One region of the Streptosporangium sp. NPDC049078 genome, then DNA from elsewhere that is predicted to be linked to it. Evidence: predicted binding sites of a transcription regulator. Region 1 holds the regulator's gene; the other holds the start of a gene.

What was found. The regulator HrcA, encoded in region 1, represses chaperone genes, less so after heat shock. The targets are predictions, from matches to a motif close to TTGGCACTCTCNNNNNGAGAGTGCCAA.
Region 2: AB0B90_RS11245 (DNA starvation/stationary phase protection protein) is a predicted target of HrcA. The motif match lies at 2,211-2,237, and genes of this name have one in related genera.

What each region holds. Positions count from the first base shown of each region.
Region 1 is NZ_JBEZEL010000002.1:271,491-275,984, forward strand. Features, by position in the region: gene AB0B90_RS04205 (16S rRNA (uracil(1498)-N(3))-methyltransferase) at 19-750, opposite strand; gene dnaJ (molecular chaperone DnaJ) at 913-2,055, opposite strand; gene hrcA (heat-inducible transcriptional repressor HrcA) at 2,070-3,083, opposite strand; gene AB0B90_RS04220 (hypothetical protein) at 3,266-4,054, shown strand; gene AB0B90_RS04225 (DUF3097 domain-containing protein) at 4,112-4,494, shown strand, end outside.
Region 2 is NZ_JBEZEL010000006.1:2,078-6,571, reverse strand. Features, by position in the region: gene AB0B90_RS11255 (helix-turn-helix transcriptional regulator) at 1-581, opposite strand, end outside; gene AB0B90_RS11250 (hypothetical protein) at 812-1,144, shown strand; gene AB0B90_RS11245 (DNA starvation/stationary phase protection protein) at 1,657-2,124, opposite strand; gene AB0B90_RS11240 (MerR family transcriptional regulator) at 2,247-3,011, shown strand; gene AB0B90_RS11235 (VIT domain-containing protein) at 3,008-4,494, shown strand, end outside.

The sequences.
Region 1 (4,494 bases):
CGCGCCGGCAGGGGCGTCCTACCAGCGGCCACTGCGCGTCTGGAGCACCGCCGCCGCGACGACGCCGGCCGTCGAGGTGCGCAGCACCGTCGGCCCGAGCAGCGCGGGCACCGCCTTGGCCTCGCGGAACGCGGCGATCTCCTCCCCCGACACCCCGCCCTCGGGTCCGACCACCACGACGATGTCGCCGCCCGCGGGGAGAGGCAGGCCGGACAGCGGGGAGGTGGCCTCCTCGTGCAGTACGACGCCCAACGCCGCCGCCGACAACAGGCCGGCCACCTTCGCGGTGGACGCGAGCTCCGTCACCTCCGGCAGGTGAAAGCGGCGCGACTGCTTGCCCGCCTCGCGCGCCGTGGAGCGCCAGCGGGCCAGCGCCTTGGCCGCCCGCTCGCCCTTCCACTGGGTGACGCACCTCGCCGCGGCCCAGGGGACGATCACGTCGACCCCCGCCTCGGTCATCATCTCCACGGCCAGCTCGCCCCGGTCGCCCTTGGGCAGGCCCTGGACCACGACCAGGCGCGGCGACGGCACGGGCACGTCGTGGCGGCGCAGCACCTCGACCCGGAGCGAGTCCCTGCCCGCCTCGGTCACCACACACTCGGCGACGGAGCCCGCCCCGTCGGTCAGGTCGAGCCGCTCACCCGCCCGCAGCCGCCGTACGGCCGCCGCGTGGCGCCCTTCGGGACCGCCGAAGACGAACTCCGGCCTGGCCAGGTCGGCCGGGTCCGCCAGGAAGACCGGGACGGTCATGGGCCGTCCGGGCGGACCGCCCCGAGGTGCCCCCGGCAACGCGACCGGGACGACGCCTCGGGACGGACCCGACGCCCCGGCCGGGAACCCGCACCGGGCAGGGTGCGGGCCGGACCGTGACGACGCGACCGGAAGCGGGGCGGAGCGGCCGTTGAGACCTGGTCAGCGGCCATTGAAAGCGTCCCGCAGGCGGGAGAAGAAGCTCTGCTGACCGGGGGCGAACTTACCGGGCGGGCGCTCCTCGCCGCGGAGCCTGGCGAGCTCCTTCAGGAGCGCCTCCTGCTCAGCGTCGAGGCGGGCGGGGGTCTCCACGTTCACATGGATCAGCAGGTCGCCTCGGCCCGTCTCGTTCAGCCGTTGCACGCCCCGCCCGTAGAGGGGGATCGTCTGCCCGGACTGCGTGCCGGGACGGATGTCGAGCTCCTCGGCGCCGTCGAGCGTCTCCATGGTCAGGATGGTGCCGAGCGCGGCCGCGGTCATCGGGATCTGCACGGTGCAGTGCAGGTCGTCGCCGCGCCTCTCGAAGATCTCGTGGGGACGCTCGACGATCTCCAGGAACAGGTCTCCGGGCGGACCCCCGCCCGGGCCGATCTCGCCTTCGCCGGCGAGCTGGATGTGGGTGCCGTCCTCGACACCGGCCGGGATGCGGACCTTGATGGTCCGGCGGGTGCGGACCCGGCCGTCACCCGAGCACTCCTGGCAGGGGTTGCGGATGATCGATCCGAAGCCGCCGCACTGGGGGCAGGGGCGGGAGGTCATGACCTGGCCGAGGAAGGACCGGGTGACCTGGGAGACCTCTCCCCGGCCGTGACACATGTCACAGGTGTCGGGGTGGGTGCCGGCCGCGGCCCCTGAGCCCGTGCAGACCTCACAGACCACGGCGGTGTCGACGACCAGCTCGCGGGTGGTGCCGAAGCCCGACTCGCGCAGGTCGAGCTCGACCCTGATGGTCGCGTTGCGCCCGCGGCGGGCACGGGAGCGGGGGCCTCGGCCACCGCCTCCACCGGCCGCGCCGAAGAAGGCGTCCATGATGTCGCTGAACGGGAAGCCAGCGCCGAAGCCCCCGGCGCCCGCACCGCCGCCCGCGGCGAACGGGTCGGCACCCATGTCGTACATCTGCCGCTTGCCGGAGTCGGACAGGACCTCGTAGGCCTGTGTGATCTCCTTGAAGCGCTCCTGAGTCTCAGGATCGGGGTTGACGTCGGGATGCAACTCGCGTGCCAGGCGGCGGTACGCCTTCTTGATCTCTTCCGCACTGGCGTCACGGCGCACCCCGAGGGTGCCGTAGTAGTCGCTCTTAGCCACTTTTCGTTGACCTCTTATGATGCAGCCAGAATCTGGCTGACGTAGCGTGCCACCGCGCGCACCGCGCCCATCGTGACCGGGTAGTCCATTCGCGTCGGGCCCAGCACACCGAGCCGGGCGAGTTGCTTGTCCCCGGAACCGTATCCAGCGGCGACGATGGATGTGCCCTGGAGTCCGGTGTAGGGGTTCTCCGAGCCGATCCGCACGGTCAGCGCGGAAAGGTCCGAGGTCTCACCGAGCAGTCGCATGAGCACGACCTGCTCTTCCAGGGCCTCCAGCACGTCGCGGAGCCCGACGGTGAAGTCGGCTCCCGCGAGGTTGGCGGCCCCGGCAAAAACGATCTTCTCATCATGCCTGTCCACCAGGGACTCGAGCAGTACGGACAGGATAGTCGCCGCGAGCGGTCGATCCTCCGCGGGCAACCGCTCCGGCAGATCGGCGACCCGGTCGGGAACGCTGGTGAGCCCGCATCCGTCGAGGGAGGCGTTGAGCATCGCACGCAGGTGTGCCACGCGCTGCTCGTCGACGACGTCGGGCACCTCGATCACGCGCTGCTCGACCCTGCCGGTGTTGGTGATCAGCACGAACATCAGCCGGCGCTCGCTCAGCGGCACCAGCTCGACGTGCCTGACCGTCGAGTGGGTCAGCGTCGGATACTGCACCACGGCGACCTGCCGGGTGAGCTGGGCCAGCAGCCGCACCGTCCGCATGACGACGTCGTCGATGTCCACGGCGCCCGCGAGGAAACTCTCGATCGCCTTGCGTTCCGCGCTCGACAGGGGCTTCACCTGCGAGAGCCTGTCGACGAAGAGCCGGTAGCCCTTGTCGGTGGGCACCCGGCCGGCGCTGGTGTGGGGTTGGGCGATGTAGCCCTGCTCCTCCAGCATCGCCATGTCGTTGCGGATCGTCGCCGGGGACACCCCCAGGTTGTGCCGGTCCGCGAGAGCCTTCGACCCCACCGGTTCGTTGGTGGACACGTAGTCCTCGACGATGGCGCGGAGCACGGCGAGCTTGCGGTCGTCGACCAACGTGGTCACCTCCCTGCCTGCGTTCAGAGGGAAACACGAGGCTTGGCACTCTGTGTTCCCGAGTGCCAAGTGTACGGCCCCCGCACGGAAGGCGCGATAAGCGAAAGCGGTGGATGATGACGGCAAGCCTTTGTCAAGTCAACTGCTATCGCGATCCAAGCGGTACCCACCACAATTTGCACATGTCCAACGATTTCGGTTCTTATCCGGGCGACGCCTCCCGCGGCCCCGGTCACGGCGGCCCTCAGCAGCCGTATGGTCAGCAGTACGGCCAGCAGCAGCCCGGCCAGCAATACGGCCAGCAGCCGTACGGCCAGCAGCCCCCCTCGTACGGTTACGCCCCTCCCGGTTACGGCGCCCCGCAGGGACCGCCCCCCAGCGGAAAGATCAAGCCTGGCATCGGGTGGATCGTCGGGGTCTGGTTGCTCGCCCTGGTCAGCATCGTCGTCGGCATCGGCGGCTTCGCCGGTGGCATCCTCGGCGCGGTCACCGACGCGGCCCCGACGCGGACGTTCGCCCCCGGCGAGACCGCGACGGTCGCGCTCGACCCGGCGGACAAGCCGGCGATCTACGTCGCCACCGGCGGGCCCACCAAGTTCGAGTGCACGCTCACCGGCGGTACGAGCACGCCCCGCCTGCAGAAGCCGGACATCCAGCAGACCGTCGCGGGATCCGACGGCGTCACCTGGGAGATGGGCCTTCGGGTCGGCGTGGACCAGGCGGGCGACTACCAGGTCCAGTGCTCCGCCGACCCCGCCGACGGCACGACCTTCGGCGTGGGCAGGGAGCTGTCCGCCGACTCGCTGGTGGGCGGGGTGGCCGCCCTGTTCTTGATCCCCGGTATCGGGATCCTGCTCGCCATCGTCGTGACGATCGTCGTGCTGGTGAAGCGCAGCGGCGCCCGCAAGCGCCAGGCCGCCGCCGCGTCGTCGATGGGGCAGTGGGGACAGCCGGGACCCTACGGCAGGTGACGCCGGTGTTTGCTAGCGTCCCACCTGATCCCCGGCGAGAGAGGGTGGCGGTCGGTGATGTACGAGCGTGACGTTCTGGCGGGAGACTGGCGGCGCCCGCGCAGGGGGACGATCCCCCAGGTGCCCGCGGAGCTCGACCTGGTCGTCGAGGACGCCGACGGCGGCTTCTGTGGCGCCGTGGTGGCCTGCGACAAGGAGGCCGTCACCCTGGAGGACCGCTTCGGGCGCCGGCGGGTCTTCCCGCTGGAGCCGGCCGCCTTCCTTCTGGAGGGCAGGGTCGTGACACTCGTACGACCCGCCGCCGCGTCGCGTGGCCCGAGGCGGAGCGCGTCGGGTTCCATCGCGGTCGAGGGCCTGAGGGCCCAGGTCGCGAAGGAGAGCCGGATCTACGTGGAGGGCGTGCACGACGCCGCGCTCGTGGAGAAGGTCTGGGGGCACGA
Region 2 (4,494 bases), on a different contig from region 1:
TTCTTTAACTGGGCATACATCACTTCCGAGCCGCCGATCACGCGACACAGGACAGCCTCGTCGAGGACAACCTCCACATTCGGGGCCGTTGCCGTATCAAGCACACGCTGTCGTTCTGTCCGAAATTCCACCCAACGCTCAAGCTGTTCATCGGGAGCACCCATACCACCTGCCGCAATAACCGCCCGAGCGTAGTCGCGTGTTTGCAGTAGACCAGGGATGACCATCGTCTCGTAAGAATGAATTCCCTTCGCGCGAGTTTCAAGCCAGGCATGATCAAGCATTCCAGCAAGAGAGTCGGCGGCATATCCATCCCACCAACCCTTTCGCCAGATATCGCGGCTGATCTGCTCCAGTCCGTCGCGGATCTTCTGGTCGCCGACGCCGTAAAGGTTGAGAAGCGCCAACACGTCGGACGCCCTCGCCGGAATGATGCCGGATTCCAGCCGGCTGATGGTTCCTGCGTCACGCTGCAGATAGTCACCCGCCTGCTTGAGCGTCAGCTTGGCCGACTCGCGAAACTCTCTCAGGTGTTTGCCGAGCCACTGCGCCCGCAGCGTCGGTCCTCGCTTCGTGCCCATCGTCGTCTCCTTTGAATTCGCCTCGCCTAAACCACTGAGCAGCATCAGACAAATCCGGACAACGCCAACAACTTTTCAAGGCAAGCTTGCGTCGTTCCGAATTCAGTGTCACGCTACCGAAGCATCGGCCATCACGCTCGGTGTTCGCTCGAAAACGTAGAGAAATCAGGGCGGAGCGGAGCCGTACGGCAGATCTTCACCCAGGTTCAGCATCGGAAGGGAGCACCGACATGGAGCACCACCCTGGTTCCGACCAACCATCCGCCTGCCATGGCCCGGCCTTCGGCGAGCACCACCCGCGAGAGGTGGCTCTGGAGCGTGCGTACACGCTGACCGGCGATCTCCCCCGCATGTTCGCCCTGGTCCAGGACTTCACCGAAAGCGAGGAGAGTCACCCCGAGGTGGTGGCCTACGGGCTGGCGCTGCCGGGAGGCACGGCGACGACCGTCGGCGCGAACGGCCGCGGTTTCGGCCTGTGGACAAGCCCTCGCAGCGCGGCCCGTCGTCTCCACTCCGACCTGGTCTGGTTCGGGAACGACGGCACATGGAATCCCACGTCGTAGTGCCCATGCGGTCATGATCACCCTCTCCCCGCGTCCGGAGAGCCGTGAAATGCCCTGGAAATACCAGAGGTCCGGAAAACACGAGATGGCCTGTGGCGCCTCAGCCCTGGACTGGGTCGTGCACGGAACGCTTCAGCTACGGCGACCCGCCCTGGAGGACCGGTAAAGGACGCTTCAGCGGCGACGGGTCGCCAGGGCGGCCGGAAAGAAAGCAACTACGGCCCGCACCCCGTGCGGCCGGAACACGTGCAGCGGAGGTGGGCGGGTGCTCCGGCCGGCTTGAAAAGAGCCCGCAACCACCACGCCCGAGCAGGCCGGAGGCCTGAAACACCAGACAGTAACTGAGACGGCCGGCCGGAGCACCCGCCCACCGCAGCGGGCACGAAGAGCACCCCACCCGCCCGCACACGAGCACGAACACCACAGCGAACACCGAGAACAACCACCCCGCACACTCGGGAAACACGAAAGGCACCCCGCCCGTCACGGGCCGGGGTGCCTTGAAAGACGATCTAGCGCTGGGCCTCGATCATCCAGTGGTGCTTCTCCAGATCCTGCGTGATCTCGATGAGGATGTCCTGGGTGACCAGGTCGGGCTTCTCGGTGGCCGCGATGCGCTCGCGCATCCGGCGGACGATGGACCCGAGGATGTCCGTCATCGCCGCCACGACCTTGCCGTCGTGGATGTAGCCCGTCTCCAGTTGCGGCACCTCGCTGGTCTTGGCGAGCGTGGAGGCCCGGCCGTCGGGGTTGCACCCGAGGGCTACGGCGCGCTCCGCGACGGTGTCCGCGTGCTTCCTCGCCGACGAGACGATCTTGTCGAGCTGCAGGTGCAGCGACCGGAAGTTGTGGCCGATCACGTTCCAGTGCGCCTGCTTGGTCAGGAGTGACAGGTCGAGCAGGTCGACGAGCGCGCCCTGGAGCACGTTGCCGACGACCTTCTTGTCTTCCGGGTTGAGTGGACTGGTGATCGCAGACATAGAGTTTCCCCCTGTTTCGAACCTAGTGTCCTCTTTGCTGCTAAATGTCCGTACCCATCTACTCGCCCCCTATGCCGGTCGAAATGTTGACACTGTCATGATTACAGTGTCACTATCGAGGCATGGAATGGACCATCGGTGAACTGGCTGAGCGGGCATCCGCGGCGCTGGCCCCCACCGCCCAGCTCAACGGGCGGGTGCGGGACATGCCCAACGAGCGCCTCATCCGCTGGTATTCGACGATCGGCCTCCTCGACCCCCCGTCGGCCCGCCGAGGTCGCGTCGCCATGTACGGCAGGCGCCACCTGCTCCAGATCGTCGCCGTGAAGCGACGCCAGTCCGACGGCCGCACCATCGCCGAGATCCAGGCCGAGCTGGCCGGGGCCACCGACCAGACCCTGGAGTCGATCGCCCGTCTCCCCGACCCCCCACCGCAACCCCCACCGCCTCCGGCGGCGACCGGCACGCCGGCACGCCCGCGCTTCTGGGCCGGACCGCCCTCCCCCGCAGAGCCACCAACGCCACCGAAGCCGCCGACGCCGCCGAAGTCACCGGAGCCGGTGAAACCAGTGAAACCGGAGGTGCCCGCACCGCCGCCCCGACCGGCCGCCGCACACGCCGCACAGCCGCCACCACCCCCCGCCACCGCTCCCGCTCCCACTCCCGCCGAGACCCGGCCCGCGCCGCCCGCGCCGCCCTCGCCACCCGCCCCGAAGGCCGTGGCCGTCCACGGCGTACGGCTCGCGGACGGCGTGACGCTCCTGCTCGACACGGGTGAGCACGCCCCCACCCCCGACGACCTCGCCGAGATCGCCGCCGCCTCGGAAGGGCTCCTGTCACTCCTCCGCGAACGCGGCCTCACACCTCCGGAAGGAACTCGCCCATGATTACCTCGATCACAACACTGCCGCCGGAGGAGTGCCGTCCCGTCCCCGACACCGGGCTGGGAGCGCTCGCCACCGAGCTCGGCAACCTGCCGCTGGAGAGCGTGGACGTGACCGCCGCCGTGTCCGGCCTGAGCGCCGGGGTCGAGGTGGTCCAGGGTTTCCGCAACCCGCACGACGTGGCGCTTGAGGCGACGTACGTCTTCCCGCTGCCCGACCGGGCCGCCGTCACCGCCTTCAGGATGGAGGCCGACGGCCGGGTCATCGAGGGTGTGCTCAAGGAGCGCGGCCAGGCCAGGGCCGACTACGACCAGGCGATCTCCCAGGGCAAGCGGGCCGCGATCGCCGAGGAGGACCGGCCGGACGTCTTCACCATGAGGGTCGGCAACATCGTGCCGGGCGAGCGGGTCACCGTGCACCTCACGCTGAACCAGCCGCTCCCGTACGAGGACGGCGCGGCCACCTTCCGCTTCCCGCTGGTCGTCGCCCCCCGCTACATCCCGGGCACCCCGCTGGACGGCGAGCGGGCGGGCGACGGGTGGGCACCGGACACCGACGCGGTCCCCGACGCCTCCCGGATCACCCCGCCGGTGCTGCTGCCCGGCTTCCCCAACCCGGTCCGCCTCTCACTCGCCGTCTCCGTCGACCCCGCGGGCCTGGAGCTGCGCGAGGTCCGCTCCAGCCTGCACGTGGTCCAGGAAGAGGGCGGTGTGATCCGCCTCCAGCCGGGTGAGCGGCTGGACCGCGACTTCATCCTGCGCCTGGCCACCGGCGCCTCCACCTCCCTCGCGCTCGCCCCCGAGGAGAACGACGAGGACAACGGCCCGGAGAACGATGAAGGCACGTTCACACTGACCGTCGTCCCCGAACCTGCCCCCGCGGGGGCCAGGCCCAAGGACGTGGTGCTCGTCCTCGACCGTTCGGGCAGCATGACCGGCTGGAAGATGGTGGCGGCCCGGCGCGCGGCCGCGCGCATCGTCGACACGCTCACCTCGGGCGACCGGTTCGCGGTGCTCTCCTTCGACAGCGTCGTGGAATACCCGGAGGGTCTCGGCGAGGGGCTGTCGGAGGCGTCCGACCGCAACCGCTACCGGGCCGTGGAGCACCTGGCCAGGCTGGAGGCGCGCGGCGGCACCGAGATGCTGTCCCCGCTGGAGCGGGCCGCCGCGCTGCTCGCCGACTCCGCCAGGGACCGGGTGCTGGTGCTCGTCACCGACGGGCAGGTCGGCAACGAGGACCAGATCCTGGCGCGGACCGGCGCCGCGCTGGCCGGGGTTCGGGTGCACACGGTCGGCATCGACAGGGCGGTCAACGCCGGGTTCCTGGGCAGGCTGGCCGGGGTGGGAGGGGGTAGGTGCGAGCTGGTCGAGTCCGAGGACCGGCTGGACGAGGCGATGGAGCACATCCACCGCCGGATCGGCGCCCCGCTCGTCACCGACCTGTCCATCGAGGCCGACGGGCTCGACCTGATCAGCGAGACGATCAG